Regions from separate parts of the Bradyrhizobium sp. LeoA1Lang genome, predicted to be linked through region 4. Evidence: predicted binding sites of a transcription regulator. Region 4 holds the regulator's gene; each other region holds the start of a gene.

Region 1 (4,835 bases), on a different contig from region 4:
CTTCGCCGCTGCGGCCACACCTTGGGCGTGGTTACCAGAGGAGAATGCGACGACCCCGCCGCCGCGCTGGGCCTGCGGGATCGACGACAGCTTGTTGAAGGCGCCGCGGAACTTGAACGAGCCGGTCCGCTGCAGCATTTCCGGCTTCAGGAACACCTTGGTCCCGGCGCGCTCGTTGAGGACGGGAAAGGACAGCAGCGGCGTGCGCACCGCGAACGGCGCGACCACCTTTGCGGCGGCTTCGATATCAGCCGCGTCGACGGGTGGATTTGCGATGATTTCGGTCATACGCAATTTGTAACGCGGCCGCCGACAGGCCGGCAAGACGCTTCTGTGTGATGCACAGAAGGAGGTTCGTAGCCCGGGTGGAGCGGAACGCGTAACCCGGGACCGCTGGTCAACGCCGATACAGAAGTCCCGGGTTGCGCTGCGCTCCACCCGGGCGACGGGTCAGGCTAGGCCGCGAAATGCGGGTCCTCGGCCACGAATTCGGCCGGATCGTTCTCGGGCGCGGCTTCGGGCTCGACCGGCCGGAGATTGAGGGCGTGGTCGATAAAGACGCGCGCCGAGGCTTGCCAGGTGTGGCGCGCCGCAAAGTCGACGCAGACCCGCGCCGGGATGCTGAGCGCCTCCAGGCAGGCCTCGCGGAGGTCTTCCTTCAGCGCGCCGACCGGCGCAGTACCGATCACGTCACGCGGACCGACCACTGGGAAAGCGGCGACCGGCAGGCCGCTCGCAAGCGCCTCCAGCAGCACCAAACCGAAGGTGTCGGTCCTGCTCGGGAACACGAACACATCGGCAGCGGCATAAATGCGCGCCAATTCCTCGCCGTGCCGTGCGCCCAGGAACACGGCGTCGCGGTATTTCCGCTCCAGTGCCGGACGCGCCGGCCCGTCGCCCACAACGACTCTGGTGCCCGGCAGATCGAGGTCGAGGAAGGCTTCCAGGTTCTTCTCGACCGCCACCCGGCCGACGCTCAGGAAAACCGGTGCCGGAAGACAGAGGTCGACATGGCGCGGATGGAACAGCGCGGTATCGACGCCGCGCGACCACAGCACCACGTTGCGAAAACCGCGCGAGCGCAGTTCGGCGGCGAGCGCCGGGGTTGCCGCCATCACCGCCTGGCTCGGCCGATGGAACCAGCGCAACAGCCGCCAGACCCAGCTTTCCGGGATCGGCGAGCGCGCCGAGACATAGTCGGGAAAGCGGGTGTGAAAGCTCGTGGTGAACGGCAGGCCGCGCTTGCGGCAATAACGGCGCACCAACAGGCCGATCGGACCTTCGGTGGCGATGTGGATGCTGTCAGGCTTGTCCTGCTCGATCAGCGCGGCAATCGCGGCCGGATGCGGCAAGGCCAGCCTGAGGTCGCGATAGCTCGGCATCGCGAAGGTGCGGAACGATTGCGGTGTGAGAAATGCGATCTCAACGCCGAGGCCCTTTGCCGCCTCGGCCATCATGGTCAGCGTCCGAACCACCCCATTGACCTGGGGATGCCATGCGTCGGTCGCGACCAGGATTTTTGTCATGCGGCGCGCGCCGTGACCCGTGGAACTGGTGCGATGCGCCGGACCGGATCGGTCCAGGTGATGATCTCGAAGCGGCCGTCCTCATGCTCGGCCAGCGCCGTGCAGCTCTCGACCCAGTCGCCGCAATTCATGTAGCGGATGCCGTGTTCGTCGCGGATGGTCGCATAGTGGATGTGGCCGCAGATCACGCCGTCGCAGCCATGGCGACGCGCTTCGCTGGCGAGCGTGGTTTCGAACGCGCCGATATAGTTCACCGCCTTCTTGACCTTCAGCTTCGCCCATTGCGACAGCGACCAATAGGGCACGCCGAACATGCGGCGGAAGAAGTTGACGAAGCGGTTCATCTGGATCGCGAAGTCGTAGGCCTTGTCGCCGAGATGGGCGAGCCAGCGCGCATTCTGCACCACGAGGTCGAAGATATCGCCGTGGATCACAAGGTAGCGCTTGCCGTCGACGCCGGTGTGGATGGTGTTCTCCATCACGTCGATGCCGCCGAAATGCGTGCCGTAGTATTTACGCAGGAACTCGTCGTGATTGCCGGGGATGTAGATGACCTTGGCGCCCTTGCGTGCCTTGCGCAGCATCTTCTGCACGAAGTCGTTGTGGGTCTGGGGCCAGTGCCAGCTCGACTTCAGCGCCCAACCGTCGACGATGTCGCCAACCAGGTAGATTGTGTCGGCATCGTGAGAGCGCAGGAAATCCAGCAATCGGTCGGCTTGCGACCCGCGGGCTCCGAGATGGACATCGGAGATAAACAACGTGCGAAAGCGCCGCTCGGGGCTCTCTTCACTGAAAGAGTCGCTTCCCATACCTGTGCACCTAACAAATCCCTGTGACAGGGCGATGACGATTCGTCGCAGCCAACGGTCCCACCAGAATCAGCTATGCGCCCCTTTGAAATGCGGATAACAGCGCCATGCGACAATCTGGCGACACGAGGGGCCGTGGATGTACGGAACGAGGCCTGTAGCCCGGATGAAGCGAAGCGCAATCCGGGATAAGCGGCCTCCAGGCGCGCAAAGGCCCCGGATTACGCTGCGCTCCATCCGGGCTACGGTGTTGCGGGTCGTCTAATAAAATCTGTGAAAATGATGCACCGGCCCGTGGCCGTGGCCGACGGTGAAACGATCGGCGGCTTCGATCGCGGCGCTGATCCAGCGCTTGGCGTTGCGCACGGCTGACGTCACGTCTTCGCCCTTGGCAAGCTCGGCTGCGATCGCCGACGATAATGAGCAGCCGGTGCCATGGGTGTTTGCGGTGTTGATGCGCGGCGCGGCGAGCACGATCGCGCTGTCGGCATCGACGAGATAGTCGATGCTCTCGCTGCCCTGCCCGTGCCCGCCCTTGATCAGCACCGCCTGACAGCCGAGCGCAAGCAGCCGCCTGCCCTGGCTCTCGATGGCGGCCTCGTCTGCGGCCATCGGTTCATCGAGCAGTGCTGCGGCTTCCGGCAGGTTCGGGGTGATCAACGACGCAAGCGGGATCAATCTCGTGCGCAGCGCATCGACCGCCTCCGCGGCAAGCAGGCGATCGCCCGAGGTTGCAACCATCACCGGATCGAACACGACATGCTTCGGCGACCAGCGCTCGAGCCCGGCCGCGATCGCATCGATGATCGAGAGCTCGGCGACCATACCGATCTTGACCGCGCCGACCGCGAGATCGGAGAACACTGCATCGATCTGCGCGGTCACGAACTCGGCCGGCACCTGGTGGATGCCGCGCACGCCCATCGTGTTCTGCGCGGTCAGCGCGGTGATGACGGAGGCGCCGTAGACGCCGAGCGCGGCAAAGCTCTTCAAATCCGCCTGGATGCCGGCACCGCCAGAGGAATCCGAACCGGCAATGGTAAGTGCGATCGGCGTCGTCATCGGAAAGCTGCCACGCAGTAGACGATCATGGGTTGTCCTAGGTTTGATCATCCCTTGTCGAATCGAGCGGAGACCTGGACTTCACCTCGCCCCGCTTGCGGGGAGAGGTCGAAATTCAAGCGCAGCTTGAATTTCGGGTGAGGGGGGGCCTCCACGAGGGTATCTGCCACCGTGTTCGTGGAGAGAGCCCCTCACCCCAACCCTCTCCCCGTAAGGACGGGGAGAGGGAAGTGCCGCCGTCAATCCGTACTAATTAAAATCAGTTCGCTTTAGCGCCAAGGACCAAGGCCGGCAAGCTGGCTTGCCATCGCACCCCGAATTTGGCTCTATGCGCCGGCTACCCTGCCCCGGAGATGACAGCGATGGTTCCCTTCTTCATCCAGATCAAGTGCAAGCTCGGCCAGTCCTATGCCGTCGCCAATGCGCTGGCGGAGGCCGAGATCGCTTCCGAGATCTACTCCACCGCGGGCGATTACGATCTCCTGGTGAAGTTCTACGTCGACAAGGACACCGACATCGGCCATTTCGTCAACGAGAAGGTCCAGGTCATCCCGGGCATCCAGGACACCCACACCATCATCACCTTCAAGGCGTTCGGGACCACCTAGAGCATGATCCGGAAAAGTGGAAACCAGCTTTCCCTCGCCACGAACGCGAAGCGTTTGTGCGGAGATCGATTCCGTCTAATCTGGTCATGAGCTAATTGACATGGCCGACTGCCCAGACATAGGCGGCCACCGCGGCAGTGTCGGCGTCCGACAGCTCGGCACCTCCCTTCGGCGGCATGACGCCCGTATAGTTGCGCGGGTGCGGTATGCCGTCGGTCACCGTCTTGGTGATCGCCGCGAGGCTGCCGTCGCTCCACACCCAGTTGCCGGAAGTCAGGTCTGGACCGACTGACGTCCCTCGGGCATCGGACCCGTGACATCCGCTGCAGGTGCCGTTGCTGGCCTCGCCGTGGAAGATGCGGTCGCCGAGCGCAACCTGATCCTTGGTGGCGCCGGGCGGCACCGACAGATCCGCCGTGGCGCGCCCAGCGTCGGCATGCGTCCCTTCCGGCGGCGCGGCCGCGCCACTCGAACCCGGCGCCGGGGCGATTGCCGGTGCGGCAGCCAGCCGCGCGGTTGCCGCATCGCCGCGATAAGTCACTCGCCAGATGCGGCCATGCACGTCGTCGCCGATATAGAGAGCCCCGTCCGGCCCCATCGCAAGGCCGCTCGGCCGAAAGGCGGCGCGACCGGGATCCATGTGCGCGCCTGCAAAGCCGTCCGCGAACACCACATAGCTACCTGTCGCCTTGCCGTCGGCCATCGGCTGGAAGATGACATTGTAGCCCGCCTGCTCCCGTGGCGCGCGATTCCACGAACCGTGGAAGGCGATGAAGGCGCCGTCACGATAAGGCTCGGGGAACTGGGTGCTGGTATAGATCAGCATATCG
Region 2 (4,835 bases), on a different contig from region 4:
TGGTGCCCCGAAGGCGGATTGATCCTCGCGATCTTCCAGGTGCCGAACAAGTTCTTCGAGGCCGACGGCCGCGTCGTCGACGCGGCTGGTGCGGACTGGGACGAGGCGTGGGGACACACGAAATAACGGCGCTTGCTACGGTGGCGATCATGGCGGCTGGCAAGTACGAGAGGCGGATTATGCTGCGCTAATCCGCCTCTCGTATTATAGCGAGATCAACCTCGTCACGGCTGCGCAAGATGCCAGGCGCCGTTGAGGAAGCCGTCGCCGGTGATATCGCCCGGCTTCTGGTCCTTGGCGAAGGTGTAAAGCGGCTTGCCCTTGTAGGCCCACTGCTTGGAGCCATCGTCACGGGTGATGATGGTGTAGCCCTCGCCCGCCTTGTCGCTCGCCTCAGCCTTCAGGACCGGCCAGTTCGTTGCGCACGGGCCATTGCAGGCAGACTTGCCATCGGCGTCCTTGTCAAAGGTATAGAGGCTCATGCCCTTCGCGTCCGTCAGCACAGTTCCCTTCGTCGTGGTGCCGGTCTTGGTGGGCGGTGCAGCAAACGCCGCGGAGACCGTCGCCAGGGAAATGGCGGTGGCGAGTGCGAAACCAATCGATGCGATCTTCATGATAGCTCCTGTACGGAAATAGCTTGCATGAGTAGGACATGCTGCGGCGCGTTCTATTCCGCCGGAGAGCACGAAGAATTTTTTCGCAATGTTTGCCTGACGCGGGGAATAATTCGGCAAGTGGCTTTCGACCGAAGCTCACCGATCCAGCCCTGTCCCCGTGTCGGTTTTTGCCGGATCTGCGTCATTTCGCGCCGCGGCGTGAGAAGATAGGTTGCGCAGCGAGTGCGAGGTGAATTCGTAGAGCGACGCAGGCAATGAACTGGCGGCTTCTCGCGTGGGGCGGTCTTGCCGCTGCCGCGCTTTTCTTGATCATTGGTGGTGGCTGGCTTCTGACGCTGCCCTCGCGAGCTGCGTCTGGAAACGCGCCGCTGATCGCAAGCCAGGAGGCTGATGCGACCATCGCGGCGTTGAAGCCGCCGAAGCGGCAGCGGCCGCTGATCGCGATCGTCGGCATCAATGAGCAGACCGAGACCACCGACTATCTGATGCCCTACGGCATCCTCAAGCGCGCCGACGTCGCCGACGTGGTGACGCTTGCGACGGGACCCGGACCGGTGACGCTGTTTCCGGTACTGAAGGTGGAGCCGGACGCCACCATCGCCGCATTCGATACGCAACATCCTGATGGGGCCGACTATGTCATCGTCCCCGCCATGAGCCGTGACGACGATCCGGTCGTGGTGCAATGGATCAGGCAGCAGGCGGAAAAGGGCGCGATCGTCATCGGCGTCTGCGTCGGCACCATGGTGGTCGCCAGCACCGGACTGCTCGACGGCAAGCGGGCGACCACGCATTGGTACTCCCTGAAAGACCTGCGCGAGAAGCATCCGGCGACCCATTACATCAGGGATCGCAGGATCGTGGTCGACCAGGGCGTTGCGACCACAACGGGGATTACGGCTTCGATGCCGATGTCGCTCACGCTGGTCGAAGCGATCGCCGGCCGCGAGAAGGCGCAAGCCGTCGCCCGCGACATCGGCCTCCCCCATTGGGATGCCCGCCACGACAGCGGCGCGTTCCAGTTCACGCGGCCGTTCGCGCTCACGGCGATCGGGAACACCCTCGCCTTCTGGAACCGCGAGCAGCTCGGCATCGCGCTTGCACCCGGCATCGACGAAGTGTCGCTCGCGCTCGCGGCCGACGCCTGGTCGCGGACCTATCGTTCGCGCACCGTGACCTTTGCCGCGACGGCGGAGGCACAGCCGAGCCGCAACGGCCTGCGCATCCTGCCCGATCAGGTCGCGACGCAGTGGCCCGCCGAGCGATTGCTGCAACCGGTCGGGTCACTGCCGCCGGCACAGGCGCTGGACCAGACGCTGCAGCGGATCGAGGCACGCTACGGCGGGCGAACGGCCGATTTCGTCGCCATGCAGCTCGAATATCCGAGGCAAGGCCCACCGAATTGAAGCGGCATCGGCCCGCCCGGCCATCATTTTTCCCTCACCGGGTCCACCGTCATCTGCCTGTCACGAAATGTGCCGACTTCTCGCTCGGACCATTCCGAGGACACCAATGGACTATTTCCGACGCTTCACCTTCCTGTTCGCGGCGCCCGTATTCGATCCGGAGGATCTCGAGGGCATCCGCTTCAACCAGATCATCGACGAGATCCAGCGCTCCGGCTTCGAGGTCGTGCGCGCCCGCAAGCTCGAGGATGCCGAGATCGCGGTGCAGACCGACGCGGCGATCGGCTGCATGGTGGTCGACTGGGGCAAGAAGGGGCTGGAGGGCAAGACCGCGTCGCTGATCAATTTGATGCGGCGGCGCGGCCTCGACTTCCCGATCATCCTCCTAATCCGCCGCAAGCGGTTCGAGGACCTACCGGTCGAGGTGCTCGACTTCATCGACGGCTATGTGTTCCTGTCGGAGGAAACGCCGCCGTTCATCGCAAAGAATTTGATCAGCCGGCTGAAGCAATATGCCGAGACGCTGAAGACGCCGTTCTTCGGCGCGCTGGTCGACTATGCCGAGGAAGGCAACCAGCTCTGGACCTGCCCCGGCCACAATGGCGGCGTGTTCTACAGCCGCAGCCCGATCGGACGCGTGTTCGTCGAGCATCTCGGCGAAGCCGTGTTCCGCGACGACCTCGACAATTCCGTGCTCGACCTCGGCGACCTGCTGACTCACGAGGGGCCGGCGCTGCGGGCGCAGAAGGAAGCCGCCAGGATCTTCGGCGCGGAGAAGACCTATTTCGTGCTCAACGGCACCTCCACGTCCAACAAGGTCGCGCTCGGCTCGCTGGTCACAGACGGCGACCTCGTGCTGTTCGACCGCAACAACCACAAGGCCGCCCACCACGGCGCGCTGCTGCTCGGCGGCGGCATCCCGGTCTATGTGCCGACGGTTCGCAACGCCTGGGGCCTGATCGGGCCGATGCGCTGGGACGCGCTGGACGAGGCCGCATTGCGCGAGCGCATCCGCAACCATCCGCTGGTCAAGGACAAGGATGCCTGGAAGAGGCCCCGCCCCTTCCGCGTCGCCGTGGTCGAGCAATGCACCTATGACGGCACCATCCACAGCGCGGAGATGATCCTCAAGCGCATCGGCCATCTCTGCGACTACATCCTGTTCGACGAAGCCTGGGCCGGCTTCATGAAGTTCCATCCGATCTATGCCGGCCGCTTCGCGATGGGCCTTGCCGACCTCGGTCCCGAGGCGCCCGGCATCATTGCGACGCAATCGACACACAAGCAGCTCGCGAGCTTCTCGCAGGCCTCCCAGATCCACGTCCGCGACCGCCACATCAAGGGCCAGAAGCGCCGGGTCGAGCATCGGCGTTTCAATGAAAGCTTCATGCAGCACGCCTCGACCTCGCCATTCTATCCGCTGTTCGCCTCGCTCGATGTCGGCGCGCAGATGATGAAGGGCCGCTCCGGCGAGGTGTTGTGGGACGACACGATCCGGCTCGGCATCGAGCTGCGCAAGAAGATCCGCGCCACCCGCCGCGAGTTCGAGGAGAACGAAGCCCGCCCCGAGCGGCGCTGGTTCTTCGAGCCGTTCGTGCCGGACCGCGTGATGATTCCGGATGTCGCGCGGGAAGGCGGGGCGCACAATGTCGCCTGGGAAACCATCTCCACCGACCAGCTCGCGACCAACCCGGCGTTCTGGCAGCTCCAGCCCGGCGATAGCTGGCATGGCTTCCCCGAGATGACGGCGGGCTTTGCCATGACCGATCCGAACAAGCTGACGCTGCTCACACCCGGATTCGATCACGCCACCGGCGCCTATGCCGAGCACGGCATCCCCGCCCCGGTGGTGGCGCAATATCTGCGCGAGAACCGCATCGTCGCCGAGAAGAACGACCTCAACTCCCTGCTCTTCCTGCTCACGCCCGGCGTGGAGGCGAGCAAGGCGGGGACGCTGATCTCGGGGCTCGTCGCCTTCAAGAAATTGCATGACGACAATGCGCTGCTCGAGGACGTCATCCCCGAATTCTTCCGCCGCAGGCCTGCCCGCTATGCCGGCGTGCGCCTGCGCGACCTCTGCGGCGACATGCACCGCTTCTTCCGCGCGGCGGACGTGAGCGCGCTGCAGCGCAAGCAGTTCCTGCCCGAGCACCTGCCCGAGATTGCGATGTCGCCGCGCGAGGCATCACGCTACCTCGTGCGCAACGACGTCGACTATCTGCCGATCGGCGAGATTTCGGGCCGCATCGCGGCAACCCCATTCGTGGTCTATCCGCCCGGTATCGCCACCATCGTGCCGGGTGAACGATTGTCGGAACAGACCCGGCCGATGATCGACTACTTGAAGATGTTCGAGGCATCCTTCAACGCATTCCCGGGCTTCGAGGTCGAGATCCAGGGCGTCTACAAGGAGATCGACGAGGCGGGGCGCGTGCGCCTGTTCACCTACGTGATTTCCGAGTGACGGCCGATGAACGAAGAGCGGATCATCGTCAGGCCGTCGCGCGAGGCGGATGTCGAAGCCATGCTGTCGATCTACCGCCGCCACATCCGGCGCGGCGTCGACGACAGCGTCGAGGACAGCGGGGTGCCGGAGCCGGACGATTTCCGCGACCGGCGCAAGAATTTCCGCAACCATCGCCTGCCTCATTTGGTTGCGACCCGTGACGGCGAGGTGGTCGGCTATGCCTATGTGGTGCTGTTCCGGAAGCGGCCGGCCTATCGCTATGCGGTAAAGCATTCGATCTATGTCCGTCACGACCAGGTCGGCCGCGGCATCGGGCGCCTCCTGCTCGGCGAACTGATCGACGCG
Region 3 (4,796 bases), on a different contig from region 4:
TATGGGTCCCGGGTCAAGCCCGGGACGACGGGCGGAGATAGCGTGCGCAAATCTCTCAGCTGTCATTGCGAGGAGCGAAACGACGAAGCAATCCATCTCTCCACAAGTGGCGGCATGGATTGCTTCGCTCCGCTCGCAATGACGGGCGGAATTACACCTCGCTTTCGCGGTGTACGTCGTGGACCACGATGCCCATGCCGTTGTCGGGCATCTTGATCCAGTCGCGTCGCATCAGCGTGCGCTTGGTGTCCTCGTATCCGCTCATCCAGTGCTCGCGCATCGAGGTGCCCGAGAATTCGTGATCCTTGGCGTGACCTTCATAGGCCTTCTGCTGATAGATCAGTTGCAGGATCGCGATGCTCGGCAGGGCGCTGTTGGAATCGCGAAGATGGCGCTCTTCTTCCGATAACTGCTCGTTTGGAATCTTCGAGAGCGCCTTGTAGAGGCGGGCGCGGAGATTGTGCGTCTTGCGATACATGTCGGTGTTGTAGCGCGTGCGCGAGGAATACATGATGTCCTTGTGGCGGGCCATCACGTCGTGGATGTCGCGGGGCAGCACGCCGCGGGCCGAGAATAGGTCGACCTGGAACACCAGCGAATTCAGGCTGTCGACCTGGTCGAGCAGATGCTGCAGCGGCGTGTTGGAGACGATGCCGCCATCCCAGAAATGGTCGGTGCCGACCTTCACCATCGGCAGCGCCGGCGGCAACGCGCCGCTCGCCATGATGTGCTCGGGAATGATCTCGTCATGCGCGTTGTCGAAATAGATGAAGTTCCCCGACAGCACGTTCACCGCGCCGACTGCAAAGCGCATCTTCTTGGAATTGATGCGCTCGAAATCGACCAGCTCGAGCAGCGACTCGCGTAACGGCGCGGTGTCGTAATAGCTCGTCGCCGTCCGCGCACCGGCCGGGCTTAACCAGGGATTGGTGTTGTGGGGTGCGAAGAAACCGGGCTGGCCGAGCACCGTCGTCATGAACGAACTGGTGAAGTTGCGCGCTTTGCGGAAGATGTCGCCATCCGGCGTATAGTGCCAGATCTTGCGGCTGGTGATGCGGTCCCAGAATGTGTGCAGCCGCTCGAGCCGCCGCTCCGGCGGATTGCCGGCGATGATCGCCGAGTTGATGGCGCCGATCGAGACGCCGCAGATCCAGTCCGGCTCGATACCTGCTTCGTGCAGCGCCTGGTAGACGCCGGCCTGGTAGGCGCCGAGCGCACCGCCGCCTTGCAGCACCAGCGCGACACGATCGCAGCGCTCAGGCCGCCAGCCGCGATGGGAGGTTGCAGTTTCTTGTTCGTCGAAATGTGGGCTACGCGCATCCATGTCCTGACACTCCCTGCGCGCCAACGATTCCGTGCGCCCGTGACGTGCTGATGACGGCTACGCCGAGGATCATTTGGGGTCACGTGGCTGAAGGAAATCCCTCACATCAGTGTCAATGTCCGCCGCTAGCGTTCAGGCCATTAATTGCAAACAGGGGGATTTGCGATGCGCAGGGAAGAGCTTTTGAGGCTTCCGTCGATGCCTGCCGCGGGCCCGAGCTATCCCGCAGGACCTTACCGCTTCGTCAATCGCGAATTCCTGGTCATTACCTACGAGACCGATCCCGAGTTGATCCGTGCCGGGCTGCCCGAGCCGCTCGAACCGATCGATCAGCCGATCGTGCACTACGAATGGATCAAGATGCCTGATAGTTCCGGCTTCGGCAGCTATACCGAGTCCGGTCTGGTGATCCCGGCGCGCTTGCACGGCGAAGAGGTCAATTTTGTTTCGCAGATGTACCTCGACGATGATCCGCCGATTGCGGCGGGCCGGGAGATCTGGGGCTTTCCGAAGAAATACGCCCATCCCAAGCTTGAGATCGTCAAGGACACGCTGACCGGTACGCTGGAATATGCCGGCCAGCTCGTCGCCATGGGCACCATGGGCTACAAGCATGAGAGCATGGCGGGCAATGGTGACATCACCCGCGCGACGCTGTCGAAGACGCAGATCAATCTGAAGATGATCCCGGGCGTCGATGGCCGTCTCGAAGTCTGCCAGCTCGTCGCGATCAACCTGACCGATATCAACGTCAAAGGGTCATGGATCGGACCCGGCCGGCTGCATTTGGTGCCGCATGTCAATGCGCCGGTTGCGGATTTCCCGGTGCGCCGGGTGATCGGCGCGCATCATTTCCTGGCCGATCTGACGCTGCCGTTCGGCCGCGTGGTGCACGATTACAACAAGGAATCCGAGCAGGTTGCCGAAACCGGTCTCGCAGCCGAGTAGGTCGCGACATCAAATTGTTACAAAATCGTAATTGTATCGTCGCTTGCTGGCGTGCGGGGAGGGGCCCCTGCACTAATACTGTATTGTGCCGGCTAGAGCGTTTTCGAGCGAAGTGGACACCGGTTCGCGTGAAGAAAACGCGTCAAAACAAGAATCTAGAGTTTCGGTTCTGATTCAATCAGAACCGAAGCTCTAGCGCAGGGGTTTGGCAATGTGTCGCGTTGAGCTTCGGGCTGGTCATGTCGGCTGAACCAGCGAAAATGGTCAGCGTGCCCGCAGATGCCATCCCGGTGATCCCGGGCTTGGTGTGGGCATTCCGTCTGCATGGCGACGGCAGCGCTGAATCCTTGTCGATCGATGCGCCGATCGAATTCAGCCATGATGGCAGGCTGTGGCTGCATTTCAATCTGGCGGATGGTCGCATGCGGCAGTGGATTGCAGGCCTGCAGATTCCTACGCTCGCGCGCGACCTCCTGCTGTCGCACGATAATTTCCAGCAGCTCCACGTCATCGACAACTGCGTCTATGGCGTGTTCTCCGATCTCGTGCGCGAGATCGATTCCCCGACGGAGGAAACCGGATTCCTTCGCTTCGCGATGACCGAGCGTCTTTTGATCAGCGGCCGCCATCAGGCGCTATGCGCGGTGGACGCCACCCGCCGCGTGCTGGAGGGCGGCCATCGTGTCGCGACGGTGGCGGCGCTGCTCGAGAAGATCATCGACGAGGTCGCCGACACCATGGATCGGATGGCCGACAAGATCGGCACCGAGATCGACGAAATCGAGGAACGGGTGCTGGCCGGTGAGACCAGGTCGGAGATGCGGGCCGGGCTCGGCCGGTTGCGGCGGACCTGTCTGAGGCTGCATCGTCAGCTTGCCGGCTTGCGCGTGCTGTTCCACCGGCTCGAACAGAAAAATCCCGAAAATCTCAGCCCGGCGCTACGCTTGCATGCCGCAAAGCTCGCACAGCGGCTCGACGGCCTCGACCACGATATCACCGAGCTGCGCGAACGCAGCCGGCTGCTCGAGGAGGAGCTTCGCTTCAAGCTGGAGGAGGAGAGCAACCGGCATCTGCACGCGCTATCGGTCGTGACCATGCTGCTGCTGCCGCCGACGCTGGTCACCGGCATTTTCGGCATGAACACCAAGGGACTGCCGCTCACCGACGTCGACGGCGGTTTCCTGTGGGCCGCGGTGCTGATGATCGGCGCCTCCGGCCTTGCCTATCTGATCATGCGTCGCCTGGGCATCGTCAAATAACGGGCTGCGGTATCCTTGCATGTACCGAGTGCTCACCCGCGTGGTCATGGTATTCGCGGCGATCACCGCCGTTGCCCTCGCAGCCGCCCGCGCGGCAGATCAGCCCGACGGCGGCAACAAGGACCTGCGCGACAGGCTGGCGGATGCCGGCTACCAGTTCAGCCTGACCTATATCGGCGAGGGGCTCGCCAACGTCTCCGGCGGCATGCGTACCGGCGCGATCTATACCGGGCGTCTCGACCTTGGCGCCACCATTGACCTTGAAAAGGTGATGGGCTGGACCGGCGCCACCTTCCACGCCAACATATTCCAGATCCATGGTGACGGCCTGTCGCGCAGCTATATCGGCAATCTGATGCTGGTCTCCGGCGTCGAGGCGCTTTCCGCGACACGGCTCTATGAGCTTTGGATCGAGCAGCAACTGCTCGGCGGCAAGCTTGCCGTCCGCGTCGGGCAGCAGGCTTCGGACGTCGAATTCATCGATAGCCAATACGACGACATTTTCATCAACTCCGCGTTGGGCTGGCCGGGCATCACCGGCATCAATTTGCCGGGCGGCGGCCCGTCACCGCCGCTTGCCGTACCTGGCATCCGCATCAAGGCGGCGCTCTCGGACAGGATCACGGCCTATCTCGCACTGTTCGATGGCACCCCGGCGCCGCCGGACGCCGACGATGCGCAGATCGCCAATCCTCACGGTCTGCTGTTTCGCGTCAACGATCCGCCCTGGTGGATCGGCCAGCTCAAATACAAGTTCGAGATCGGCGAGAGCCGGTTGCCGGCGACCATCACCGGCGGCGGCTGGTATCACATGATGTCGTTTCCCGATCAGCGCTTCTCGGCCGACGGCCTGTCGCTCGCCGATCCCAACAGCTCCGGCGATCCGGCATGGTGGCGCCGGAACCAGGGATTGTTCATGGTCTATGAGCAGCAATTGGCGCGCGCCGCACCCGGTTCGGACAAGGGCGTCGCATTCTTCATGCGGGCCTCGGTGAGTCCGTCCGATCGCAATCTGATCAGCACCTATGTCGACGGCGGCTTCCTGTTCACCGGTTTCAGCGATGCCCATCCGAACGACAGGTTCGGCATCGCTGCGACCTACGCCAGGATATCCGACCGCGCCCGTGCCTTCGACCGCGACACCCAGTTCTTCACCGGCACGCCATACCCGATCCGCGACTACGAGGCGATCCTCGAAGTCACCTATCAGCATGAGGTCAGGCCCGGCTTCCTGCTGCAGCCGGTGTTTCAATACATCGCGCATC
Region 4 (4,835 bases):
TCAGCTTGGCATTGACCTGATAGGGCCGCAGCAGATTGTGGCGGTGCTCGCCATCCTTGTCGCCCATCGACACCCAGGTGTCGGTGACGACGCAGTCGGCGCCGCGCACGGCTGCTTCGGGGTCGTTGCCGAGCACGATCGGCGCCTGGGTGGCCTTGATCCAGTCGCGCATCGCCTTGTTCGGCGCGAGCTGCGGCGGCGTCGCGATGTTGAGGGCGAACTTGAAACGCTCGGCGGCATGCGCCCATGACGCCAGCACGTTGTTGTCGTCACCGGTCCAGGCCACGATCTTGCCCTCGATCGAACCGCGACGCTCCTCGAACGTCATCAGGTCGGCCATCACCTGGCAGGGATGCGAGCGCCGGGTCAGCCCGTTGATCACGGGGACGGTGGCGTGCGCGGCAAGTTCCAAGAGCGCATCGTGGTTGAGGATGCGGATCATGATCGCATCGACATAGCGCGACAGCACCCGCGCGGTATCGGCGATGGTCTCGCCACGGCCAAGCTGCATCTCGGCACCGGTGAGCATGATCGATTCACCGCCAAGCTGGCGCATGCCGACATCGAACGACACCCGCGTGCGGGTCGAGGGGCGCTCGAAGATCATCGCCAGCGTCTTGCCTTCGAGCGGCTTCGTAGCCCTCTCATGCGCCTTCAGTCTCGCCTTCATGGCGGCGCCGGCGGCGAGCATGGCGCGCAGCTCGTTGAGCGACATTTCGTTGATGTCGAGGAAGTGACGGGGTGCCTTGCTCATCATCCCGCTGCCTTCTTCGACGGTCCACTTGAGAGCGCGGTGCAGGCGCGCTCGAGGCAACCGATGGCGTGCTCGATCTCGGCCTCGCCGACGATCAGCGGCGCGAGGAAGCGCACCACATTATCGCCGGCGCCGACCGTGAGCAGCTTCTGCTCGCGCAGGGCGTTGACGAGGTCGCCCGAGGGCACCACCGCCTTGACGCCGATCAGAAGCCCCTCGCCGCGCACGTCCGCGAGAATGTACGGATAGCGGTCGACCACGGAGGCGAGCTTCTGCTTGAGCAGGAGCGACATCTTCTGCACGTGATCGAAGAAGCCGGGCTGCAGCATCACATCGAGCACGGCGCTGGCGGCCGCGACCGCGAGCGGGTTGCCGCCGAAGGTCGAGCCGTGCGAGCCCGGCGTCATGCCGGACGCGGCTTCCGCGGTCGCAAGGAAGGCGCCGATCGGAAAGCCGCCGCCGAGCGCCTTGGCCAGCGACATCACATCGGGAGTGACCCCGATGCGCTTGTAGGCGAAGAGATCGCCGGTGCGGCCCATGCCGGTCTGCACCTCATCGAAGGCGAGCAGGAGACCGTGCTCGTCGCAAAGCTGGCGCAGCGCCTTGAAGAAGGCCGGCGGCGCAGAGCGCACGCCGCCTTCGCCCTGCACCGGCTCGATCAGGATGCCTGCCGTCTGCGGACCAATCGCGCGTTTCACCGCTTCGATGTCGCCATGCGGCACCTGGTCGAAACCGTCCATCGGCGGGCCGAAGCCCTCGAGATATTTGGCGGCGCCGGTCGCGGCCAGCGTCGCGAGCGTGCGGCCATGGAAGGCGCCTTCGAAGGTGACGATGCGATAGCGCTCCGGATGCCCCTTCGAGAAGTGATAGTGACGCACGACCTTGATCACGCCTTCCATCGCTTCCGCGCCGGAATTGCAGAAGAACACGAAGTCCGCAAAACTCTGCTCGCACAGCCGCGCGGCAAGCTTCTCGCCGTCCGGGCTCTTGAACAGGTTCGACATGTGCCAGAGCTTCGTCGCCTGCTCCTGCAGCGCCTTCACCAGATGCGGATGGGCATGGCCGAGCGCGTTCACCGCGACGCCGGAGGTGAAGTCGAGATAACGCTCGCCTTTGGTCGAGATCAGCCAACAGCCTTCGCCGCGTTCGAAGCCGAGATCGGCCCTGGCAAAAACGGGAAGCAGATGCGACGTGGCGCTGTCGGTCATGGCGATCACTGAAGGGTTTTAGACAAGCCTTTCAGATGAGCCCTGGCGGCGTGCAGCGATGCAGACACGCGGCTGGAGCTCATCCAGCGAAAACAAAACGTGCCGCCTTTGCAGGGCGGCACGTAAAGGCATTCTATGCGCGCGGCGGGCGCTGTCAATCGCCACGAAGCCGCCAGGCTGCGCTGCAAAGTACCGGGTAATCCGCGGGTTTCCAGTGTAGTGGAAAAGCCCGATTGCAATCCCTAAATGTCGGAACATGTGGACGCATAGGCGCGGACTCTTGCGCCAGAGTCACGCCATATTGTAGCGTCTGGCCTGTCGGGTACGACATCTCGTGCGGCAGTTTTGATCCCTAGAGTCCTTTGTGTGCGGCGTACACGTTCGGGTGCGGTTTTCGTGCCCGGCGAGCCTTAAGGGATTCTGCCCGCAGGGATTTTTGAGATTAGGCATCGCAGCGCTGTCCCAGGATCGGCCGGCGCAACGCGAAGGGAAAGATGCGATGACGGTATTGACCTGGTCCGACGAACGCGTCGAGCAATTGAAGAAGCTCTGGGAAGCCGGGCTCTCGGCCAGCCAGATCGCAGCGGAACTCGGCAACGTGACGCGCAATGCAGTGATCGGCAAGGTGCACCGGCTCGGCCTCTCGGGCCGCGCCAAGAGTCCTGCTGCAGCCGCGCCGCGGCAGCGCAAGGCGCGTCCCGCACAGCCGATGATGCGCGTAGCGCGGCCGGTCTCCCGCGGCAACACCGCACTCGCCCACGCCTTCGAGGTGGAGGTGGAAGCGGACCCTATCGCCTACGACAATGTGGTGCCGATGAGCCAGCGGCTGTCGCTGCTCGAATTGAACGAGGCCACCTGCCACTGGCCGGTCGGCGATCCCTCGAGCCCGGAATTCTTCTTCTGCGGCGGCAAGGCGCTTCCCGGCCTGCCCTATTGCGCGCACCACTCCCGCGTCGCCTACCAGCCGGCAGCGGACCGCCGCCGTCCGACGGTCAAGCCGTCACACGGCAAGTAAGCCGACGACAGATCGTAGCCCGGGTGAAGCGCAGCGTAACCCGGCAATGCTGTATCGGCAGGTCCAAATTTCCCCGGGTTACGCTTCGCTGCACCCGGGCTACGGATTGAGGTCGCCGAGTTACGACTGCTCGGCCTTCGCGAAGCGATCATCCAGCGCGTAGCCCGCGCCGCGGACGGTGCGGATCGGGTCCTGCTCGCGGCCGGGATTGAGCAATTTGCGCAGGCGGCCGATGTGGACGTCGACGGTGCGCTCGTCGATATAGATGTCGCGCCCCCAGACGCTGTCGAGCAACTGCTCGCGGCTGAACACGCGGCCGGGATGCTCCAGGAAGAACTCCAGCAGGCGATATTCGGTCGGGCCGAGATCGATCGGACGGCCCGAGCGCGCGACGCGACGCTTCTCGCGGTCGAGCTCGATGTCGCCATAGGTGAGCACGGTGGCGAGCCGCTCCGGACTTGCCCGACGCAACAGGCCCTTCACCCGCGCCAGCAGTTCAGGCACCGAGAACGGCTTGACGATGTAGTCGTCGGCGCCGGTCGCCAGTCCCCTCACGCGCTCGCTTTCCTCGCCGCGCGCGGTCAGCATGATGATCGGGAGCTGCTTGGTCTCCGGCCGCGCCCGTAGACGGCGGCACAGCTCGATGCCGGAGAGTCCCGGCAGCATCCAGTCGAGCACGACAAGGTCGGGAATGCGTTCCTTGAGCCTTGTGTCCGCATCATCTCCACGGGCGACCGTTTCGACATCATAGCCTTCTGCATCGAGATTGTAGCGCAACAGCGTCGTCAGCGCTTCTTCGTCTTCGACCACCAGAATGCGTGCGCTCATCGGCTTGGCTTCTCCTATAGCGGGATGACTCTCTGCCTGAATCGTCATCCCACTCTTCCTTTGATGTTTTGAGCAGGATCTTCTTCGGAAAACCGGCTTCGACTTTCCTGGATGTGCTCTAGTTGCCCGGAACGGTCGTGGCGAACGTCGTCATATCCCCCTTCGGCCGCTTGTCGGTCATCTGCTGACCCTCGATCATGTAGAACACCGTCTCCGCGATGTTGGTGGCGTGGTCGCCGATCCGCTCGATGTTCTTGGCGCAGAACATCAGGTGGATGCAGAACGAGATGTTGCGCGGATCTTCCATCATGTAGGTGAGGAGCTCCCGGAACAGCGAGGTGCAGATCGCGTCCACCTCCTCGTCGCTCTTCCAGACGTTCATCGCGGCCGGCAGATCGTGCGCGGCATAAGCGTCGAGCACGGACTTGACCTGCGACAGCACGAGGTCGGTCATGTGCTCCAAGCCGCGGATCAGCTTCAGCGGCTGGAAGTCGTTCTCCAGCGCGGCGACGCGCTTGCCCATGTTCTTGGCGAGGTCGCCGATCCGCTCGAGGTCGGTCGCCACCCGCATCGCGCCGACGATCTCGCGCAGGTCGACGGCCATCGGCTGGCGGCGGGCGATCGTCAGCACGGCGCGCTCTTCGATCACGCGCTGCAGGCTGTCGATCTCGATGTCGGAAGCGACGACACGCTTGCCGAGCGCAATGTCGCGGCGGATCAGCGCATCGACGGATTCGGTGATCATCCGTTCGACCAGCCCGCCCATCTCCGCGACCAGACGGGTCAGTTCCTGAAGATCGCTGTCGAACGCCTTGGCGGTATGTTCAGAAGCCATGATGTCCCTCCTCAACCGAACCGGCCGGTGATGTAGTCCTGGGTGCGACGATCGCTCGGCGAGGTGAAGATCTTGCTGGTGTCGTCGAACTCGATCAGTTCGCCCAGATACATGAACGCGGTCTTGTCGGAGACGCGCGCCGCCTGCTGCATGTTATGCGTGACGATCGCGATCGTGTAGTCCTCCGACAGCTCC

Evidence for each region. The regulator PhoB, encoded in region 4, activates phosphate uptake and scavenging genes when phosphate is short. The targets are predictions, from matches to a motif close to TGTCATNNANCTGTCAT.
Region 1: a site for PhoB is predicted at 2,359-2,375, ahead of ACZYOF_RS28130 (UDP-2,3-diacylglucosamine diphosphatase). Genes of this name have one in related genera too.
Region 2: a site for PhoB is predicted at 2,071-2,087, ahead of ACZYOF_RS19870 (Orn/Lys/Arg family decarboxylase). Genes of this name have one in related genera too.
Region 3: a site for PhoB is predicted at 1,364-1,380, ahead of ACZYOF_RS42025 (acetoacetate decarboxylase). Genes of this name have one in related genera too.

What each region holds. Positions count from the first base shown of each region.
Region 1 covers NZ_JBVAPG010000099.1:23,387-28,221, forward strand. Annotated here, with positions in the region: gene ACZYOF_RS28120 (threonine/serine dehydratase) at 1-288, opposite strand, end outside; gene ACZYOF_RS28125 (glycosyltransferase family 4 protein) at 456-1,526, opposite strand; gene ACZYOF_RS28130 (UDP-2,3-diacylglucosamine diphosphatase) at 1,523-2,335, opposite strand; gene thiD (bifunctional hydroxymethylpyrimidine kinase/phosphomethylpyrimidine kinase) at 2,597-3,397, opposite strand; gene ACZYOF_RS28140 (Lrp/AsnC ligand binding domain-containing protein) at 3,760-4,005, shown strand; gene ACZYOF_RS28145 (c-type cytochrome) at 4,097-4,831, opposite strand; gene ACZYOF_RS28150 (PQQ-dependent sugar dehydrogenase) at 4,788-4,835, opposite strand, start outside.
Region 2 covers NZ_JBVAPG010000055.1:44,143-48,977, forward strand. Annotated here, with positions in the region: gene ACZYOF_RS19855 (cupin domain-containing protein) at 1-126, shown strand, start outside; gene ACZYOF_RS19860 (COG4315 family predicted lipoprotein) at 225-614, opposite strand; gene ACZYOF_RS19865 (DJ-1/PfpI family protein) at 872-2,023, shown strand; gene ACZYOF_RS19870 (Orn/Lys/Arg family decarboxylase) at 2,130-4,487, shown strand; gene ACZYOF_RS19875 (GNAT family N-acetyltransferase) at 4,494-4,835, shown strand, end outside.
Region 3 covers NZ_JBVAPG010000296.1:265-5,060, reverse strand. Annotated here, with positions in the region: gene ACZYOF_RS42030 (patatin-like phospholipase family protein) at 152-1,324, opposite strand; gene ACZYOF_RS42025 (acetoacetate decarboxylase) at 1,490-2,272, shown strand; gene ACZYOF_RS42020 (transporter) at 2,512-3,531, shown strand; gene ACZYOF_RS42015 (carbohydrate porin) at 3,551-4,796, shown strand, end outside.
Region 4 covers NZ_JBVAPG010000011.1:338-5,172, forward strand. Annotated here, with positions in the region: gene argF (ornithine carbamoyltransferase) at 1-754, opposite strand, end outside; gene ACZYOF_RS06235 (acetylornithine transaminase) at 754-1,962, opposite strand; gene ACZYOF_RS06240 (GcrA family cell cycle regulator) at 2,462-2,977, shown strand; gene phoB (phosphate regulon transcriptional regulator PhoB) at 3,098-3,805, opposite strand; gene phoU (phosphate signaling complex protein PhoU) at 3,924-4,640, opposite strand; gene pstB (phosphate ABC transporter ATP-binding protein PstB) at 4,652-4,835, opposite strand, start outside.